DNA from 3 places in the Parvibaculum lavamentivorans DS-1 genome. Region 1 is predicted to be linked to each of the others. Evidence: predicted binding sites of a transcription regulator. Region 1 holds the regulator's gene; each other region holds the start of a gene.
What was found. Region 1 encodes LexA, which represses DNA repair genes until DNA is damaged. Its sites were predicted from a motif close to TGTTCNNNNTGTGTTCNG; they were not measured.
Positions count from the first base shown of each region.

Region 2: the regulator LexA is predicted to act here: its motif matches at 4,834-4,851, upstream of PLAV_RS08595 (helicase-related protein).
Region 3: the regulator LexA is predicted to act here: its motif matches at 1,562-1,579, upstream of uvrA (excinuclease ABC subunit UvrA).

Region 1 is NC_009719.1:3,387,256-3,394,094, reverse strand. It holds gene gltX (glutamate--tRNA ligase) at 1-442, opposite strand, end outside; gene PLAV_RS16165 (ComEC/Rec2 family competence protein) at 713-2,851, shown strand; gene lexA (transcriptional repressor LexA) at 2,845-3,558, opposite strand; gene PLAV_RS16155 (molybdopterin molybdotransferase MoeA) at 3,678-4,889, opposite strand; gene moaC (cyclic pyranopterin monophosphate synthase MoaC) at 4,893-5,375, opposite strand; gene kdsA (3-deoxy-8-phosphooctulonate synthase) at 5,421-6,269, opposite strand; gene PLAV_RS16140 (GNAT family N-acetyltransferase) at 6,273-6,839, opposite strand, start outside.
Region 2 is NC_009719.1:1,831,209-1,838,047, forward strand. It holds gene PLAV_RS19875 (hypothetical protein) at 1-27, shown strand, start outside; gene fdxA (ferredoxin FdxA) at 438-776, opposite strand; gene PLAV_RS08590 (tellurite resistance TerB family protein) at 840-1,304, opposite strand; gene PLAV_RS19310 (RNA-binding S4 domain-containing protein) at 1,361-1,756, opposite strand; gene PLAV_RS08595 (helicase-related protein) at 1,762-4,755, opposite strand; gene PLAV_RS08600 (acyl-CoA dehydrogenase family protein) at 5,110-6,405, shown strand; gene PLAV_RS18875 (ATP-binding protein) at 6,435-6,839, opposite strand, start outside.
Region 3 is NC_009719.1:3,245,811-3,252,649, reverse strand. It holds gene PLAV_RS15500 (protein phosphatase 2C domain-containing protein) at 1-667, opposite strand, end outside; gene PLAV_RS15495 (single-stranded DNA-binding protein) at 691-1,170, opposite strand; gene PLAV_RS15490 (hypothetical protein) at 1,261-1,533, opposite strand; gene uvrA (excinuclease ABC subunit UvrA) at 1,764-4,793, shown strand; gene PLAV_RS15480 (alkaline phosphatase D family protein) at 4,868-6,839, shown strand, end outside.

The sequences.
Region 1 (6,839 bases):
GGAAGCGAACGACAGGCCGCACGCCTGCCGGAGCTTCAGCAGGGTCCCGGTCCCGCCAACGGCCATCATAGTGAATGGGGCGGCCTTCGGCGCGAGCTTTTTCACGCATTTCTTCAAGTTCCTGCTGGCTTGCGTAGCAGTGGTACGCCTTGCCCCGATCAAGCAATTCCTGCACCGCCTCCACATGGCGCGCGGCGCGTGACGCCTGGAAAACAGGCTCGGCGTCCCAGCTGAGCCCGAGCCATTGCAAGCCTTCGAAAATGGCATCGATAGCGGGGGTTGTTGACCGCTCCCTATCCGTGTCTTCGATGCGCAGCAGGAATTGGCCGCCATGGTGGCGAGCAAACAGCCAATTGAACAGCGCAGTCCTGGCGCCCCCGATATGAAGATACCCGGTAGGCGAAGGGGCAAAACGGGTGATGACTGTCTTCTTTTCCGTCATGATCTCCTGCGATCCGGCTCCGCAGCCGCGCGGGTATGCAACTAGACTGAATGTTGGCAAGCTTCGACCCGGAAATAGGGCGCAATGCCTTGGGTCCGCTGCGGGGGCAGGGGATTTTCTACCACATTGCGGCGACGCAACGTAAGTCCGAAATGAGCGTGGGGACGATCCACGAAAAGTGTTTGGTGGCAGGGTGTTAGGCGTAACTCCTCTGGATGCGGCACGCTCCGGGGACCGCTTTGGGGGAATGGCGTGGCATTAGATGCCGGTATGCCGAAACGACTGTCTTTGAAGATTCGGGCCCGGGCCGCTTTCGAAGCAGCCGGCCTCGGAGCAGCGTGGCTGCGTGCCTCCTTTACAGCAGACAGCGACCGGCTCTTTCTATGGTCGCCGGTACTGGTGGCAGCCGGTGTCGGAACCTATTTTTCACTCGGTTTTGAGCCGCAGCCTTGGCCCGCTGCGGTGCTTTTGCCACTGGCGCTGGCGGCGCTCTGGCTCTCGCGGAATCATCCAGTAAAAGCGCTTTGCGCCGGAATCGGTTTTTTTCTCCTTCTGGGCTTTGGAGCCGCCGTTTTGCGGGCGCAAATGGTTGCCGCGCCTGTGCTGGCAAGGCCAATGTCGGGCCCCCTTGTTGCCAAGGTTGTCGCCGTTGAGAGCACCGAAAGCGGCAGTCTTTCCGCCATTCTGGAGCCACGGTCATTTGCGCGCCTAACTGCTTCGGAAACGCCGGCCAAAGTGAGAATCAGCGTTCGGTTGCGCGGGGCGGTTTTACGGCCTGGGGCCGTGGTTACGCTCAGAGCGAGACTGATGCCGCCGCCGGAACCGGTGCAGCCGGGTGGGTTCGATTACGCCCGGCAGGCATGGTTTGACGGAATGGGCGCCGTTGGTTTCGCCTATACGCTCCCCGAGGAACTGTCGCCACCGTCCGGAAGAGATCGCGCCGTCCTCGCCGATCTGAGGATGAGGATTGGAGAACGGATCCGCTCAGTCGTGGGGGGCACCAGCGGCGCCGTGGCGGCCGCCCTTATAAATGGAGAGCGGGCGAGCATCCCGGACGATGTTTCGGAAGATTTGCGGGCGGCGGGCATTTTCCATGTGCTGTCGATATCGGGCCTGCATATGGTGCTTTTCGCCGGATCGGTCTTTTGGGTCGTACGTGCCGCTCTTGCGCTTTGGCCAAGTATGGCGCTTCGGTATCCGATCAAGAAATGGGCAGCTGCAGCGGCACTATTTGGCGCCACTTTTTACCTGTTGATTTCGGGTGCCGCGATAGCGACGCAACGCGCATGGATCATGATCTCGCTCATGTTCCTCGCGATCCTTCTGGACCGCCCGGCGCTGACCATGCGGAATGTCATGCTCGCAGCCCTGGTTATCCTTCTCTGGCGGCCGGACAGTCTGATCGGGGCGAGTTTTCAGATGTCTTTCGCAGCAGTGATCGCCTTGATCGCTTTCTACGAGAGCAGCTGGATGCGGAGCTGGACGTCAAGGCCGCGTGCCACCGGCCTCGGAGCCTTGCCCGCGCTCGCCGGCTCGTATGTGCTGGGAATAGCGTTGACCAGTATCGTGGCCGGCGCAGCGACGGGCGCTATCGCCGCCTACCACTTCAACCGGATCGCTCTTTATGGTCTCGCCGGCAACATGGCCGCGATGCCGCTCGTCGGTATCGTCGTCATGCCTATGGCGCTTCTCTCCTTGCTTCTGATGCCCTTCGGCCTGGACGGTCCGGCTTTGTGGGCAATGGGAAAAGGTGTAGAGGGCATGCTGCTTGTCGCTCACGAAGTAGCGAGCTGGAACGGCGCCGACCGGCTAGTGCCGGAGGCGCCGCTTGGTGCTTTGTTGCTTGTTGTGCTGGGCAGTTTGTGGCTTGCGCTCTGGCGCGAGAAGTGGCGCTTTGCCGGTATAGTGCCAATGGTGGCAGGGCTCGCGCTTTGGGGGGCAGCCTCAAGACCGGATGTCCTGATTGATCGCGATGCCGCACTCTTTGCGGTTCGTACGGCAAATGGATCGCTTGCGCTCACATCCTCTCGCCCTGCCTACGCCGCCGAACAATGGCTGCGGCATGATGGTGATGGAAGGCGGCCAAGAGAGGCGTCGAAATCGGAAGCCCTCGCATGTGACAGGCACGGGTGCATCTACAAGGAGGAGGGGCGCCCGGTAATCGCTTTTGCCGGGACACTCGATGCGGTGGTTGAGGATTGCGCCAAGGCGGATATCGTGATTGCGAAAATATCCGTTCCATATCGCATCCGGCGCGAATGCGATGCGCGACTGCTGCTGGATTATTTCAGCTTCTGGCGCAACGGTGCGACAGCACTGACCTTCACCGAAAGCGGCGGTATTGATGTGACGACATCGCTTGCGGCGCGCGGCAACAGGCCTTGGGTACAGCGCCGCGGAGATCAGTAGCGGCGAAGAAGGCCGACGAGCTTTCCTTGAACCTTGACCCGGTCAGGTCCGAAGATACGCGTCTCATAGGCCGGATTTGCGGCTTCGAGAGCGATGGAATCTCCCTTCTTGCGCAGGCGCTTCAGGGTGGCTTCATAGCCATCGACGAGTGCAACGACGATGTCGCCGCTCGTTGCTGTATCGCAACGCTGGATGAGAACCGTATCGCCGTCGAGGATACCGGCCTCGATCATCGAGTCGCCTTTTACCTCAAGCGCATAATGCTCCCCGGATCCGAGAAGGTTCAGCGGCACGCTGACCTGATGGCTCTCTTCCTGCAATGCCTCGATCGGTGTGCCGGCAGCAATTCGTCCCATGACGGAGAGGGTCATCGTATCGCCGGAGCTGCGTGCGGGGGCAAGGTCCCGGCTGCTGGGTTTGGGCTGCGCGCCGCCCTCGATAACGCTCGGCGAAAAGCCCCGTCCGCGTGCCATGGCGAGGCTTGGGGACGCCGCATCGGGAAGCTTGAGAATTTCAAGTGCGCGAGCGCGATGGGGCAGGCGGCGGATAAAGCCTCGTTCCTCCAGCGCGGTGATGAGCCGGTGAATGCCGGATTTGGAGCGAAGGTCCAACGCCTCTTTCATTTCATCGAAGCTGGGGGAAACGCCGCCTTCCTTGATCCGCTCATGAATAAACATCAGCAGCTCATGTTGCTTGCGTGTCAGCATCGACTTCAGCCCCTCCGGTCGCCCTGTGAGCCCTGTGGGGCTCTTTGGAACAAAACAAAAACGTTGAAACTTGTTCTAGTTTAGTTCTCGCGAGGGTGTCAAGCGCATTTGTGGATAAGTCAGCGTCGGAGCGGCAAAACCGTAACGATTCCACCCGCTTGCACGGCTTCCGCGTGTGGCTTGCGGACGATCAGACAGGAGGCATCCGCCAGGACCGACAGCATGGAACTGTCCTGAATCGGGAAGGGTGTGGCGACGTGAATTTCGCCAGGCACATGGTCGAGGCCCGCCCTGATGTAATCTTCCCTCGAGCCATTCTGCGGCAGGTCCGCCCCAAGCCGTGCTTGCGTCAGATGCAACGCTGTATCGCCGCCCTGCATGCGGATGATGGCCGGACGCAGAAAAAGTATCGCGCAAACGAGCGCGGATACCGGATTGCCGGGGAGGCCGAGCATCGGCGTGTCGCCCAGCTTGCCGAATATCAACGGCTTGCCAGGACGCATCGCGATCTTCCAGAAATCGATGTCGAGGCCGAGGGGCGTGAGGGCTTCCTGAACGAGATCGTGGTCGCCGACCGAGGCACCGCCAAGCGTGACCAGCATGTCGGCATGTTCCGCGCGCGCCGCTATTTCACGAATGTCGCCCACAGTGTCGCGTGCGATGCCGAGATCGAGGGGAATGCCGCCCGCCTCCAGAATGAGGGCCGCGAGACCATCATTGTTGGCGGAAATGATCTGGTTCGGACCAGGCTCCGCGCCCGGCCGCACGAGTTCGTCGCCGGTCGAGAAGAAGGCGATAACAGGCTGCTTGCGAACCTCGAGTTGAGGAAGGTTCATCGCGGCGGCAAGCGCGATGTCGGCAGGCGAAAGTTTGCGGCCAGCGGGCATGCCCGGATCGCCAGTCCGGAAATCCAGACCGCATACACGAACGTGGTCCCCGGCTGTCGCGGTTTCTTCGATAACCACCACATCGCCTTCGCGCGATGTGTCTTCCTGAATTACGACTGCATCGGCGCCTTGCGGTAAAGGCGCACCGGTGAAGATGCGAACGGCTTCGCCTTCATTCAGATGCTCAGTATATGCGCCGCCTGCAGGCGCCTCTCCGACGACCCGCAAACGCGCAGGCACAGTGAGCGTATCGGCGGCACGGACCGCATAGCCGTCCATGGCAGAGAGATCGGCAGGCGGCTGCGTTCGCCGCGCTATCGCTTCTTCCGCCAGGAAACGTCCCAGTACCCGCGCAAGCGGCAAGCTCTCTTTCTCGGTGGTCCGGAGCGCCGCCATGATGCGGGCTCGCGCCTCCTCGACGGGAAGGAGAGGGTGCTGTGCCATAAGCTACTTTGCCTTGTAGTCGCCCGACTTGCCGCCGGTTTTTCGAGTGAGACGAATGTCTCCGATCGTCATGCCGCGATCGACGGCTTTCGCCATGTCGTAGAGCGTCAGGCAGGTAACACTGACTGCGGTGAGAGCCTCCATTTCGACGCCGGTCTGGCCTGCCACCTTCACCGTCGCCTCGACCTCGACGGTTCCGGCCTTCTTGTCCATCTTGAGATCGACTTCGACCTTGGTAATGGCAAGCGGGTGGCAAAGAGGAATGAGGTCCGCTGTGCGCTTTGCCGCCATGATGCCGGCAAGCCGCGCGACTTCGAGCGCATTGCCTTTCTTGAGGCCGTCTTCTGCGATCAGCTTCAGCGTTGCAGGCTGCATTGTAACGCGGCCCTTGGCAGTCGCGCTGCGCGACGTGACGGGCTTCGACGATACGTCGACCATGCGGGCTGCGCCCTTTTCGTCGAGATGCGTAAGCTTCTTCGCGGCCAAGGAACGCCTCTTCTTCCTGCTGTCTGCGTTGAGGAAGTATATCCGCTAGACTGCTGCCGCGCGAATGGCTTTGAGGCTTGCGAAAAGTTCTTCGGCGCCTGCAAGCGGAAGACAGCTCAATGGATCGCAAAGCGCCTTGTCGGGTTCGGGATGAAATTCGAGGAACACCCCGTCCGCACCTGCCGCCACGGCGGCCTTGGCAATTATCGGTACGCCGTCGCGCCGCCCGCCTGTCGATGCGCCGCCGGTGCGCGGATCGGCGCCCGGAAGCTGCACAGCATGTGTCGCGTCGATGGTTACGGGAACTCCGAGTTTTTTCATTTCGGCGAAGGCGAGCATGTCGACGACGAGGTTGTTGTAGCCGAAGGAAGAGCCGCGTTCGCAGAGAATGGTGAGATCGGCGCCTGCCGCTTCCTTGATTTTGGAAACAATGTTGCGGCAATCCCAGGGCGCGAGAAACTGGCCTTTCTTCACATGGAGAAGGCCACCCGCCTTGTGCGTCGCGCGCGCGGCGGCAACGACGAGATCCGTCTGGCGGCAGAGAAATGCCGGGATCTGCACAAGGTCTGCAACTTCGGCAACCGCCTCCGCCTGCGTCTCGTCGTGAATGTCGGTCGCGATCGGGAGGTCGAATTTCTCTTTCACTTCGGCGAGAATGGCGAGGCCTTTTTCAAGGCCGGGGCCGCGATAGCTTTTGATGGACGAACGGTTTGCCTTGTCGAAGCTGGCCTTGAAAACAAAGGGAAGTTCGAGCTTCTCCATAACGGCCTTCAGGTGCCGCGCGGTTTCGAATGCGAGGTCTCTGTCTTCGAGGACATTGAGGCCCGCGATGCAGAAAAGCGGCTGACCATCGCCGATTGCAATGTTCCACTTCGATAGGTTGAGAACGCTCATTTGTTACAGATCCTTGCGCATGAAACATCGCCGGTCGAGCGGCAGTCCGATGTCGTCTTCGTGATAATGCGCGAGGAGGAGGGCCGGCGTCCACTCATCCTCGGGAATGATCTTGAAACCGCATGAGGCATAGAACGGTGCGTTCCATACGATGTCGCGGAAGGTCGACAATGTAACGGATTTCGAGCCGTTTTCCCTTGCCCAATCGCATACGGATTCGACGAGAGAACGCCCCATACCCTTGCGTCCGTGATCCGGATGGACTGACAATTCGAAGATATGGAAAGGTCTGTCCAGAGGCGCCGCGAGGATGAACCCGACCGGATTATCGTTCAGTACAGAGACGAATACGACACCGCTGCGGGCGTTGGCTTTGATGAATTTTATGTCGGTTGGTTCATGCGAAGCGATCTCCGGAAGGCCTGCTTCGATGAAAGCCTTGCTTGCGGCCCGTTCTATGGCGCCAAACAGTTGAAACTCTTCAGGTTTTGCCTGTCTTATGTGGTAATTCATGGAGTTGTCCCGCAGCCACTGTCGCGCAACTGTCACAAAACCGTCATACGGCGCGAT
Region 2 (6,839 bases), 1.6 Mb from region 1:
CCTTTACCCAGCCTTTCTCATTCCTGAAGGCCGGTTGGAAGACGCCTTGTCTTCCTTGCCGACCGTATTTTCTGCTTCCGCGAACGATTTCCAGGCCGGTGCTCTGCCCGACGAAGATTCCGAGCCGAAACCCTGTTCCGGTTCTGACGTTCAGCCGTGAAATACGAGGGTTCCCATCGGGGTCCGATTAAACCAATTCGCCATGTTGAATGACTGCCGGAAAGCGGTTCGTTATCAAAAGGCAAACGACACGTGGAACACCGGCTACACAGTTCAGATGAGCAACACGTCTCGGACCAAGCTCCGCGTTCGCAGGAATTCTCAATGCGATATATATAGCACAGAATACCCCGCTTTGGAAGGCAGGGCCGCAAAAGGATAGTTAACACAGTAGGATAGGCGGCGTTCTTCGCAGATTCCTGCGCCTTTTGCCGGGCTCAGTCGCCCTCGCCAGGCTCCGCGCTGAAGTGTTCTTCAAATTTGCCGCTTACGCCCTGCCAATCGTCAGCATCAGCCGGCGGATCGCGCTTTATGGTGATATTCGGCCATTTACTGGCGTATTCAGTGTTGAGTTCCAGCCATTTTTCAAGGCCCGGCTCGGTGTCGGGTTTGATCGCTTCCGCCGGGCATTCAGGCTCGCAGACGCCGCAATCGATGCATTCGTCGGGATGGATGACCAGCATGTTCTCGCCCTCGTAAAAGCAGTCGACGGGGCAGACCTCCACGCAATCCATATATTTGCAGCGGATGCAGGCATCGGTCACGATATAGGTCATCGCACTCTCCATTGCACGGCGGGCTGAACGCCGGCATCTCTCGGGGACTTGCCCCTTATTCTGTCACTGCTTTGGCGCTATCCCCAGCCGCGCCATGACACGCTGGCGCGCCTGCCCGCATGTGCGGTCGGGAACGTATATCAACCCCGCGACGCGCCGCAACAAATTGGCTTCGTAATCGTCCAGCACGCCATCCGCATAGACCACTTCCCACATCTTTTCGATCAATCCGACGCGGTCTTCCTCGCTATAAGAGGCCTTGATCGCCTGCGTCCAGCGATGAAGATCGAGCGTCTCCGCTTCTTCTCCCTCTGCAGCCGCAATCAGTTCCGTAACTTCCTCGGGCGGGAGGCCGAAAGAATCGGCGGATATCCGCCGGATCGCAGCGCGCTCCTCGTCGCCGAAATTCGCGTCAGACGTGGCGGCGCGGATCAACAGTGCCACCACCGCGATCTGCAGATCGTCCGGTCCTGGCGCTTCGCTTTCGGTTGTGGCGCCGAGCAGAAAAGATTTTAGCGTTCCAAGCATGGGTATTTCACCTACCGGATGCGGAAGACGTATTCAACTACACAATAAAATGTAAATTACCTTCCACTTTTCAGCGTGGCCGTTCGCCGACCTTCCTTCTTCGTCGGCCTTCCGGTTCCGGCCGGGCGACTTTCCGCCGCCGTTTCACGGTCGGCTTTTGGGGGCAGAGGGGAAGGAGGATCAAGATCCTCATATAGAAGGGCTGCCTCCGGCGCCGGGCCGCGCCGTGTCCCCAAATGAAGGATTTTTATAACCCTGATATGGGGTCCGAGAGGGAAAGTAAGAATATCCCCCGCTCGAACCAGACGGCTTGCCTTTGAGATTCGCTGTCCGCTCAGCCGCAGCCGCCCCGACTGCACAAGCGTTGCGGCGAGTGAGCGGCTTTTCAGAAACCGCGCATACCAGAGCCAGCGGTCGATGCGTTGTCCGGGCTGCCCTGCCGGGTCGTCCATGGCAATCAGTTGCCGCGGGCGCGTTCTTTGAGAACAGCAAGGGCTGCGAAGGGCGAATCCGGGTCTGGCTGGCGTTCCCGCTCACGCGGCTTGCGCGGCGCTTCCGGGCGCTGTTCCTGGCGGCCCTCACGGCGGGACGGCTTGCCTCGGTGCTCGTTTCGATGTTCCGGCTTCTGCTTGTCGCGCCTCGGCTTCCTCTGATCCTCTTTTGGCCTGCCGCCACTTTTCCGGCGCGCCGGCCGCCAGATTTCCATTTCCACCGGTTCGGCAGTGGCGGAGGGCTCGGCAGGAGCCTCCGCTTCGAGGGGCGCGGCTTCCGCTGAGCTATCGGCCGCCGCGGCAGCGGGGCTGGCTTCGGACGGTTTCATCTCTTCGGCTTCGGGGGAAGGAGCCGTTTCCTGTTCTTGTGACTCAGCCGCTTGTTCGGGCGTTTCAGCCGCGGCAGCCGTCTCATTAACCGTGGAGACAGTGCCTGCGGAAGCCTGATCCCCGGGAACCGCTTCCGGCTCCTGTGACGGATGCGCCGGAGGGGCAGGGGGCGTTATCTTTTCAAGCTGCGAGCGATAGCCGAGCCCGCGCAGCAAACCGGCGAATTCTTCGCCGGAACAGCCTACGAGCGACATCATGTCGGGCGTCACGACAAAGCCGCCATTGAAGCTGCGAGCGGCTATGACGGGGCGAATGATGTCGGCAACACGTTCCAGCATGTCGAGGCGGACGGCGCGGGTGCCGCAGACGCGAAAGCCGAGAGCTTCGTAGAAGCCTTGCGGCGCTGCCGTGTCGGCAGGCACCGAGGTAAGGCCGGGCGCCGGCGAAGGGGGAAGCCCCGAGAAGGGATCGTCCAGATCCTTGCGCGTCAGGGACCACAGCGTCAGAAGCAATCGCGCCGGCGCCGGCTTCAGCAGGGCGGGCATGAATACGGAATAAGCGCCGAAGCGAACCCCATGCTTGCGCAGCTGGCCGCGCGCGGCCTGGTCCAGCAGACGGACATCCTCCGCCACCTGATCGCGCTTCACAGAGCCAAGGTTCTCAACGAGGCGGAATGCGATGCCACGTGCGAGGCCTTCCACATCGGTGGCGTCGCGCAGCGAGACCAGCGGCGCCAGCACGTTGGTTATATGCATCTTGAGCCAGGCTTCCAGGCGCGTCTGCACGCTTTCCCGGGCGGGACCGTTCAGTTCTTCGCCCGCGACAAGTTCTACGCGCGGTGCAAGGGGCGCATCCCCGCTTTTCAGTTCGGCGACTGGATGGCCGGCCCAGAGGATGCGGCCATGCTCGGAAAGGGTGATTTCGGCATCCGGCGCAACCGTCAGCCTTTGTGCCCGGTCGGCGATTTCGCCCGTCAGTGCCTGATTTGCCGCAGCGCGCAGCACACGGCCCTGTTCTCCCTCGGCCCGTGGATCGGGCACGAATACAAATCCCTGAAGGCGTCCTACATACTCGCCTTCTACCAATACTTCGCCGTCACCGTTCACTGCCGCCATAAGATCCTCGTTCTGGCGCAGCCGTTTCATCAATACGCTTGTGCGCCGGTCGATGAACCGCTGCGTCAATCGCTCGTGCAGAGCGTCAGACAGCCTATCCTCTATCGTACGCGTGCGCTCCTGCCAATGCACAGGATTGTGCAGCCAATCGGCGCGGTTCGCCACATAGGTCCAAGTCCGGATGTGAGCGAGGCGGGCCGAAAGCATGTCGATGTCGCCATCGGTGCGCTCCAGCGTTTTCATCTGACGGTCGAGCCAGTCGTCCGGGATGCGCGCTTCGGTTCCGCCCCCGGGTTCCATAAGGAAAAGATAGAGCCGCGTCAGAAGGGTCGCATGTTCGCTTGCCAGCGTCTTCCGGAAGTCCGGGACCTGCGCAACCTCCCACAGGCGGCGGATGGCGGCGGGCGAGCGGGCCAGATTCTGAACATCCTGATCGCGGCTCATGCGCGTCAGTGCCTCCAGATCGTTGGCTATCGGGGCGCGCGCCAGCCCCGGTCTTCCTGGCGGCATTTCGAGGCTGCGCATCAGAGCCGCGACGCTGCCAAATTCCAGGTGCGGATTTCGCCACTGAAATACTCGCTCCGGTTCGAACTGATGGTTTTCGATCCGTGAAACGATTTCGTCGGATAGCGGTCCAGCCTCGCCCGTCACGCCGAAAGTGCCGTTGTTCATGTGGCGGCCCGCGCGCCCGGCGATCTGGGCCAGTTCGGCGACATGCAGCGGCCGGTGCAGGCGCCCGTCGAATTTTTCCGTCGACGCGAAGGCCACGTGGTCGACATCCATGTTCAAGCCCATGCCGATGGCGTCGGTGGCTACGAGGAAATCGACATCGCCCGATTGATAGAGCGCAACCTGCGCGTTGCGGGTGCGGGGGCTCAATGCACCCATGACGACGGCAGCGCCGCCCCGCTGACGGCGGATAAGTTCGGCAATTGCATAAACCTGATCCGCGGAGAAAGCCACGATGGCCGACCGGCGGGGCAATCGTGTGATCTTCTTCGAGCCCGTCCAGGACAGCTCGGAAAAACGCGGGCGGCTGATGAACAGCGTATCGGGAAGAAGCTTCTGGATCAGTCCTCTCACGGTTTCCGAGCCGAGCATCATCGTTTCGGAATGACCGCGGGCGCGGAGCAGCCGGTCGGTAAATGTGTGGCCGCGCTCGCGGTCGGCCGCGAGCTGGATTTCGTCGATTGCCAGAAAGTCGACCTCGAGATCGAGCGGCATCGCCTCGACGGTGCAAACGTAATAGCGCGCGGTGGGGGGGAGTATCTTTTCCTCGCCGGTAATGAGCGCGACCTCCCGGGCACCCTTTGCCTTGACGACGCGGTCATAGACCTCGCGCGCGAGCAGGCGCAATGGCAGGCCGATCATGCCGGTCCGGTGCGCCATCATTCGTTCGATGGCGAGATGAGTCTTCCCGGTGTTCGTGGGGCCAAGCACCGCGGTTACGCGGCGGCGTTCGGCTAGGCCGTCGCGTGCGCGGCCGATGACAGTCTGGAGGGACGCGGTACTCATGTTTTCACCCGCACCTTCCGCGTAAAAAAGGACCGGCGCAAGTGCCGGGACGCCGTTAACCGGTATGCGATTAACGATTGGACCATTGAGCGAACGAACCGGGTCCGAATCGGTGACCGAGCGATCTTCCGGCTTCGTTCACGGCTAAATCTTGTGCTGCGACAATGATTTAGGCAGACAAAACGTTAACAGAAATTTTTAACGAGCCCTTCCGCAACGTCGCGGCGGGTCTTTGTCCGGGCGCCCGTCCGCTGCTCTTTAGTATAATGGACCGGGGTCTATAGTGTTCCGCATCGACATCGAAATCGCACCGCACGGGCCGAAAGAGCCCAGTGTATGAGGGAGGAGCCAGGTATGGATTTCACGATCCCAAAAGACGTTACCGACTATCTCAAGGTTCTCGACGACTTCATCGAGAAGGAAATCAAGCCGCTGCAGTCGCGCGATGACAATGATCGTTTCTTCGATCATCGCCGCGAACATGCGCGCACCGATTGGGACAATCAGGGGTTGCCGCGCCACGACTGGGAGGCGCTTCTGGGCGAGATGCGGAAGCTGGCCGACAAGGCAGGCCATCTGCGCTATGCGCTGCCAAAGGAATATGGCGGGAAGGACGGCACGAATCTCGGCATGGCCGTCATCCGCGAGCACCTTGCCGCCAAGGGGCTCGGCCTGTTCAACGATTTGCAGAACGAAACCTCCATCGTGGGTAATTTTCCCACCGTCCTGATGTTCCGCGATTTCGGCACCGAAGAGCAGCGGAAGGTCTTCATTCCGGGATCGCTTGACGGTTCCGTCCGCGTTGCCTTCGGGCTTACCGAACCGGAACACGGTTCCGATGCGACCTGGATGGAAACCAGAGGCCGCCGCGAAAAGCGCGACGGCAAGGATGGCTGGGTCATCAACGGCATGAAGATGTGGAACACCGGCATGCACGTGGCGACGCATGACTTCGTGTTCGCGCGGACCAGCGGACAGGATGGCGACCCGCTCGGCATCACCTGCTTCATCGTGCCGACGGATACGCCGGGCGTGAAGATCGAGGAATATCTGTGGACCTTCAACATGCCCACAGACCATCCGCGCGTCTCTTTCACCAATGTCTGGGTGCCGGAAGATGCAATCCTTGGCGATCCGGAACGCGGGCTCGAGCTTGCTCAACATTTTGTGCATGAAAACCGGATCCGGCAGGCGGCGTCGGGTGTTGGCGCAGCGCAATTCTGCATCAATGAGAGCGTGAAATACGCCAAGCAGCGCAAGCCATTCGGCAAGCCGCTGGCGGCCAATCAGGCAATCCAGTTTCCGCTCATCGAAGCTCATACCGAATGCGAGATGATCCGCAATCTCGTCTACAAGACCGCATGGCAAATGGACCAGATGTCGAAGAAGGATGTCGCCCGTCATCTCTCCGACAAGGTTTCAATGTGCAACTACCGCGCGAACCGTCTCGTCTGCCAGGCGGCGGACCTGGCCATACAGGTCCATGGCGGCATGGGTTATTCCCGGCACAAGCCGTTCGAGCACATCTACAGGCACCACCGCCGCTACCGCATTACCGAAGGATCGGAAGAGATTCAGATGCGCAAGGTTGGTGGGCATCTCTTTGGATTCATCGGCGCGAGCGAGCGGCAGAAAAAAGCGGCCGAATAAGCCGGCTCCCGAAAATGAAACCGCCGCGCTCAATGCGCGGCGGTTTTGCTTTTGCCCTCAAGCGAAAGAAGCCGATGCGCCGGGAATATCATCGTTGCCGTGGTGCCTGCGCCGAGAGTGCTTTCGAGGGTGAAGCTGCCGCCATGCATTTCGATGAGCGACTTGGTAATCGGAAGGCCGAGGCCGGTGCCGCCGTGCTGACGTGCGCTTGTGTCGTCGACTTGCCCGAAGGGTTCCAGCACTTCGTCAAGCTTGTTGCGGGGAATGCCGATGCCGCTATCCGCAACTGAAACCATGAGATCGCCGGCGTCATTCCTGCTGACGTTCAGATCGATGCGACCTTCAGCGGGCGTAAACTTCGACGCATTGGAAAGAAGGTTCAGCATGATCTGGCGCATGGCGCGCTGATCCGCCCGCACATTCGGTATGGCCTC
Region 3 (6,839 bases), 140 kb from region 1:
ACCCGTCGCTGAAGAGAAGGCCGGTGACGGGGCGCGAGAGCGGAATGTCCCAATGGCGCATATGGGAGACGGCTTTCGGGTCTATGCCGAGGATCCAGTATCCCTCTTCCGTGTTCTGGCGGCGACGGCTTTCGCGCAGATAGGCCATGATGGCTTCATTGTCGAAAGGCTTCTCGCCGGATGCGAGCGCGGCGATCAGTTCCGCCGTGCGGCTCACGGCCCGCGCCTCGCGCGAGGTGTGCTGCACACCGAAGACCCGCGCCTCGCCGCTGTCATCGTCGAGAAGGATAAGGCCGCAATCGGCGAAGTTCGCACAGGCGAGCTTTCCCTCGCCGGCGTGGAGAAGCGCCATGGCCGCGCTCGGCCATTCGTGGCGCCCGTTCGGCGGGCGAAGACGTTCCTGCTCGAAGCGAAGCGCCAGCGTCTCGATGGTGAAACGGACAAGGCCGTGAAGATCGGCGCCATAACGCGCGGCATGGGCAGCGAAGAGCGCACTCGCCTCCCGCGCAAGCCAGTGCGCCCCGGTCTCAGAGCCGATCAGCGGACCGTCGGCGACATCGGTCGCGCCGTCGATCACCCAGGCATGGGCGCCGGCATGACCGAAGGCGTCTTCATTCGCCTTGTCCGGATTGCCGGGGTCGCTCAAGGTCTCGACGATGCGAAGCATGAGGCAGCCCGGGAAAGGGAGCTCTAGAACGGAATTTCGTCGTCGAGGTCCTGGCTGAAGCTGCCGCGCGAGGAACCGCCACCGCTGCCGCCGCCGAAATCGTCGGAGCCGCTGCCGTAATCGCCGCCACCGCCCGAAGAGCCGCCGCCACCCTTGCCGTCCAGCATGGTCAGCGTCGAGTTGAAGCCCTGCAGCACGATTTCGGTGGAGTATTTCTCGACGCCGGACTGGTCGGTCCACTTACGGGTCTGGAGCGCGCCTTCGATGTAAAGCTTGGCGCCCTTCTTCACATATTGCTCGATGACCTTGCAGAGGCCTTCGTTGAAGACGACGACGCGGTGCCACTCGGTCTTCTCGCGGCGCTCGCCCGTGTTCTTGTCGCGCCAGCTTTCCGACGTCGCGATGCGGAGGTTGGCGATCGGCCTGCCGTCCTGCGTGCGGCGGATTTCGGGGTCGGCGCCTACATTGCCGATCAGGATGACCTTGTTGACGCTGCCTGCCATGTTCTCGCCCTCGCCGGTTGGATGTTTATTGCGCGGACCCTAGCCGCAGGTGCGGTCATGGGCCAGCGATCTCGATAAAAAAGCTGTGGATCAAACGACAAGAGGAATGGCAGCAAGCAGCAAAGTCATCGCGCCAGCGATCATACCGCCAAACAACAGGGTCATTCGCAGGCCATGTCTGGCCATCGTGGCTTCCAGCTCGGACTTCAGCGCATTCATGCCGGCCCGGAAATCCTCTTTGGTAACGAGATCGGCGATGACCATGTCGCGCGCCAGCTTTGCATGTTCGTCGGCCAGCTGCTTGGAAGCGCCAGCCGATTGGAGCCTTTCGGAATAAGTGAGCGTATCAAAATTCAAACCCATCTGTCCCCCGCCGCCTTGAAAGCCTGTTTGTTCTTATTATGTTCTCACAACATGCAATTTGAGGCAAGATGCTTCCCGGGTCCTGCGATTCTTTTATGTCGCGGGGTCTTGGCCCTTGAAGCTGCCCCTGCGGCCCTACATACATGATGCCTGAGACCAAGCCACATTCCCCGTAGCGAAAGATGCGCGCCGCCCGCAAGGCAGTCCGCGCCCGTGAGAGTTCCGGCCCGATGAGCACCGCCTCGAAGAAATCCGCGCCCAACAAGCATAGCGACGTGCAGAACCGCTTTATCCGGGTGGTCGGCGCGCGCGAGCACAATCTGCACGATGTAAGCGTGGAACTGCCGCGCGACGAGCTGATCGTGATTACCGGCCTGTCGGGTTCCGGCAAGTCGTCGCTCGCCTTCGACACGATCTATGCCGAGGGCCAGCGCCGCTATGTCGAAAGCCTGTCGGCCTATGCGCGGCAATTCCTGGAGATGATGCAGAAGCCGGATGTCGACCAGATCGACGGCCTCTCGCCCGCCATCTCCATTGAGCAGAAGACAACCTCGCGCAACCCGCGCTCGACGGTCGGCACCGTCACCGAAATTCACGACTATATGCGCCTCCTCTGGGCCCGCATCGGCATTCCCTATTCGCCCGCCACGGGGCTGCCCATCGAAAGCCAGACCGTGACGCAGATGGTCGACCGCGTGATGGCGCTGCCGGAGGGCACGCGGCTCTTCCTGCTGGCGCCGATCGTGCGCGGCCGCAAGGGCGAATACCGCAAGGAATTCGCCGAACTGCAGAAGAAGGGCTTCCAGCGCGTGAAGGTGGACGGCACTTTCTACGAGATCGCGGACGTGCCTGCGCTCAACAAGAAGCTGAAGCACGATATCGACGTGGTGGTGGACCGCATCGTCGTGCGCGGCGATCTCGGCAACCGGCTGGCCGACAGCTTCGAAATCGCCCTCGATCTCGCGGACGGCATTGCCGTGATCGAAATGGCGGATGCCCCGAAAGACGACAAGAAAAGCGCGGACGCGGAGCGGATCATTTTTTCCTCGCGGTTTGCCTGTCCCGTCTCCGGCTTCACCATCGATGAAATCGAGCCGCGGCTCTTTTCGTTCAACAACCCGTTCGGCGCCTGCCCGGAATGCGACGGGCTCGGCACGCAATTCTATATGGACCCTGACCTCGTGGTGCCGGATCACGGCCTATCGCTGAAAAAGGGCGCCATCGCACCCTGGTCACGCTCGACCTCGCCCTATTACACGCAGACGCTGATGGCGCTAGCGAAGCAGTACAAATTCTCGATGACGGCGCCCTGGTCGCAACTGCCGGAAGAAGCGCAGGAGGTGATCCTCTACGGCTCCGGCGATGAAGTCGTGACCTTTGCCTATGATGACGGCATGCGCTCCTACAAGACGAAGAAGCCGTTCGAGGGCGTGATCCCCAATCTGGAGCGGCGCTGGAAAGAAACGGACAGCGCCTGGGCGCGAGAGGAAATCGAACGCTATCAGGGCATCACGGATTGCGACGCCTGCCACGGCTTCCGCCTGAAGCCGGAGGCGCTCTCCGTGAAGATCGCCAAATGCCATATCGGCGAAGTCTCGCAGATGTCGATCCGCGCGGCCGACAAATGGTTCGCCGAACTCGGCGGCCACCTGACGGCGAAGCAGAACGAAATCGCCGGCCGGGTGCTGAAGGAAATCCGCGAACGGCTGCATTTCCTCAACAATGTCGGCCTCGAATATCTGACGCTGGCGCGCAATTCCGGCACATTGTCCGGCGGCGAGAGCCAGCGCATCCGGCTCGCATCGCAGATCGGTTCGGGCCTGACGGGCGTTCTCTATGTGCTGGACGAACCTTCCATCGGCCTTCACCAGCGCGACAATGACCGGCTGCTCGAGACGCTGAAGCGGCTGCGCGACCTCGGGAATACGGTGATCGTGGTGGAGCATGACGAGGATGCGATCCGCGTCGCCGATCACGTGGTCGACATGGGGCCGGGCGCGGGCGTGCATGGCGGCCGTGTGGTGGCGGAAGGAACGCCCGAAGACATCATGGCGAATCCTGAAAGCCTCACCGGGCAGTACCTGACGGGTTTTCTGCAGATCCCCCTGCCCGCCACACGCCGCCCCGGCAATGGCAAATGGCTGAAGGTGACGGGCGCGAAGGAAAACAATCTGAAGGATGTGACGGCGGAAATTCCGCTCGGCACCTTCACCTGCGTTACCGGCGTGTCGGGCGGCGGCAAGTCGACGCTCCTGATCGAAACGATCTACAAGGCCGTGTCGCGGCGCCTGAACAATACGCGCGACCACCCGGGCGCCTTCGACGAGATTTTCGGGCTCGAACATCTCGACAAGATCATCGACATCGACCAGTCGCCCATCGGCCGCACGCCGCGCTCGAACCCGGCGACCTATACGGGCTCGTTCACTTTCATTCGCGACTGGTTCGCCGAACTGCCGGAAAGCCGCGCGCGCGGCTACAAGCCGGGACGCTTCTCCTTCAACGTGAAGGGAGGCCGCTGCGAAGCTTGCCAGGGCGACGGCGTCATCAAGATCGAAATGCACTTCCTGCCCGACGTCTATGTGGAGTGCGATGTCTGCCACGGACACCGCTATAACCGCGAGACGCTGGAAGTGAAATTCAAGGACAAGTCGATTGCCGACGTGCTGGAAATGACGGTGGATGAGGCGGCGAGCTTCTTCAAGGCCGTGCCGGCGGTGCGCGACAAGATGGAAATCCTCCAGCGCGTTGGCCTCGGCTATATCAAGGTCGGCCAGCAGGCGACGACGCTTTCGGGCGGCGAGGCGCAGCGCATCAAGCTAGCCAAGGAACTGTCGCGGCGCGCGACCGGCCGCACGATCTACATTCTCGACGAGCCGACCACGGGACTTCATTTCCACGACGTGGCGAAGCTGCTTGAAGTGCTGCATGAGCTGGTCGAGAGCGGCAACACGGTGGTCGTGATCGAACACAATCTCGAAGTCATCAAGACCGCCGACTGGATCCTCGACCTTGGCCCCGAAGGCGGCGACGGCGGTGGCGAGATCGTGGCGGCGGGTACACCGGAAGATGTCGCGGCCGAACCGCGCTCCTATACCGGGCACTATCTGAAAGAGCTCTTCAAGCGCCGGCCCGGCAAAAGCGCCGGAGCGAACGCAAAGACACGCAAGGCAAGCGCCGCGGCGAAGAGCAAGACAAGTGCCCGCAAGGCCGCGCCCAAACCGGCGGCCCGCGTCAAGGGCCGAAAAAAGATCGGCTAGCGCCGTTCCCGCCCGCACCCAAAGTCTCTATAACTGCGCCCGTAACCGGTGAAGAGTGTGGGGTACAGGGACTTATGTCGGGGGCGTCGCTAGACCGTCGCGAATTTCTGAAGCTGTTTGCGGCAACGGCGGGATGCTTCGTCGCCACCGCGATGACCACGCCCTTTGTGCCGTCACTTGGCACGGCAAGAGCGGCGCGCGGCGCCTTTCATTTTCCGCAAGGCCTGGCCTCCGGTGACCCGCAGCCGGACGCCGTCATGCTGTGGACGCGCGTCGAGGCAATCGACCCGGAGGCGGCGTTGCCGAACGGCGATATCGACCTTTACGTGCAGGTCGCGACCGATACGGATTTCGCGCGCGTGGTCGTACAACAAGCGGTACGGGCGACACGCGCCTCCGACCACACCGTCCGCGTCTTCGTGCGCGGGCTCGCTCCCGACACTGTTTACTATTATCGCTTCTATGCCGGCGGCGACAGCTCGGCCGAGCCGGGCCGCACGCGCACCGCGCCACGCCCCGGCACCAAGCGCGACGTACGCTTTGCCGCTGTCTCCTGCCAGAACTACGAGCAAGGCTATTACGGCGCGTTGCGGCGGCTGGTGAATGACGACATTGCCGCCGCGCCGGAGCAACAGATCGACTTCGTGCTGCATCTTGGCGACTTCATTTACGAACGCACTGGCGATGTGCCGGAAGACCGGCGGCCGTCGCGGCTGGCCGGCCCCCTGCCCGACGGCACGGAACCCTGGGTGCCGGACGGCACAAGACCGTGGTGGCAGAAGGGCGGACAGGCCGCCGTTTCGCTTGCCGATTACCGCGCGCTCTACAAGACCTATCTCACCGATCCCGACCTGCAGGCGGCACGGGCACGCTTTCCTTTCGTGCATACATGGGACGACCATGAATTCACGAACGATGCCTGGCAGAGCCACGACACTTATTTCGGCGATGGCGGGCCCGCGGCAAAGCGGAAGCTCGCCGCCAACAAGGCGTGGTTTGAATTCATTCCCGCAGTGCTCTCTCAAACGCCGAAATTCAACGGCATCGAACGCGCGGCGCATGACTTCCGGAATGTGCGTGTCGAGGATGGCGAGCTGGGCGAACCGGACGAGAACTATCTCTATCAGGGTACGGACAACCTGAAAGCCATATCGAGCCTCACCATTTACCGGACGCTGCGCTGGGGCGCGATGCTCGACATGGTGATAACAGACCTTCGGAGCTATCGGAGCCCACCTGTCATTACCGAAGAGATAAAGGGTTTCATCAAGGGCGCACCCGTGCCACCCGTCCGCCTGGTCAAACTGCTGGATGCCGGACGCAGCGCGAATGACGGCAACCCGCCCGAGACACTCCGCTATGGCGGCAAGGAAATGCCGAACCCGCGCGTCAAGGCGCCGCGCGGCACGCAGCTGGGCGGACCGCAAAAGGCATGGTTCAAGGCCGCGATGAAAGCCTCGACGGCGAGATGGCGGATCTGGGCCAATAGCGCCCCCGCATTGCAGATGCGGCTCGATTTCGCGCGCATCCCCTTCGCGGGGCTTGAGGACGGCTATGTCGGGACCGATGCCTGGCAGGGCTATCCCGGCGAACTCGCGGAGCTGATGTCTTTTCTGAAGGAAGAAAAGATCGGCAATGTCGTTTCCCTGGCGGGCGACTATCACGCCTTCGCGGCGGGCCGCTTGCCTGTCGATCCCGATGCGGATGAACTCACCTTCGCGGCGCTCGAAATCATGACGGGCGCGATCAGCTCCGGCTCGATGTATGAAGGCGCCGCCCGCGCGACGCGCGACAGCGGCTTTTTCCATCGTGCCGTGGTGCTCGATGACGAGGGGACAAAGCGCGAGAACTGGAACAACACGCTGGTGAACGGCCTGCGCGCCGGCATTCTCGCGAATTATTCGTCCTCCGAATATATCCACAACATGTTCCGCAACGAGCGCGCGAGCCCCGGCCTCGACTACATGGATGCCGATGGCCACGGCTATACGCTTGTAACGCTGACCGACACCACAATGCAGGTGGAGCAAGTGAATGTCGGCGACG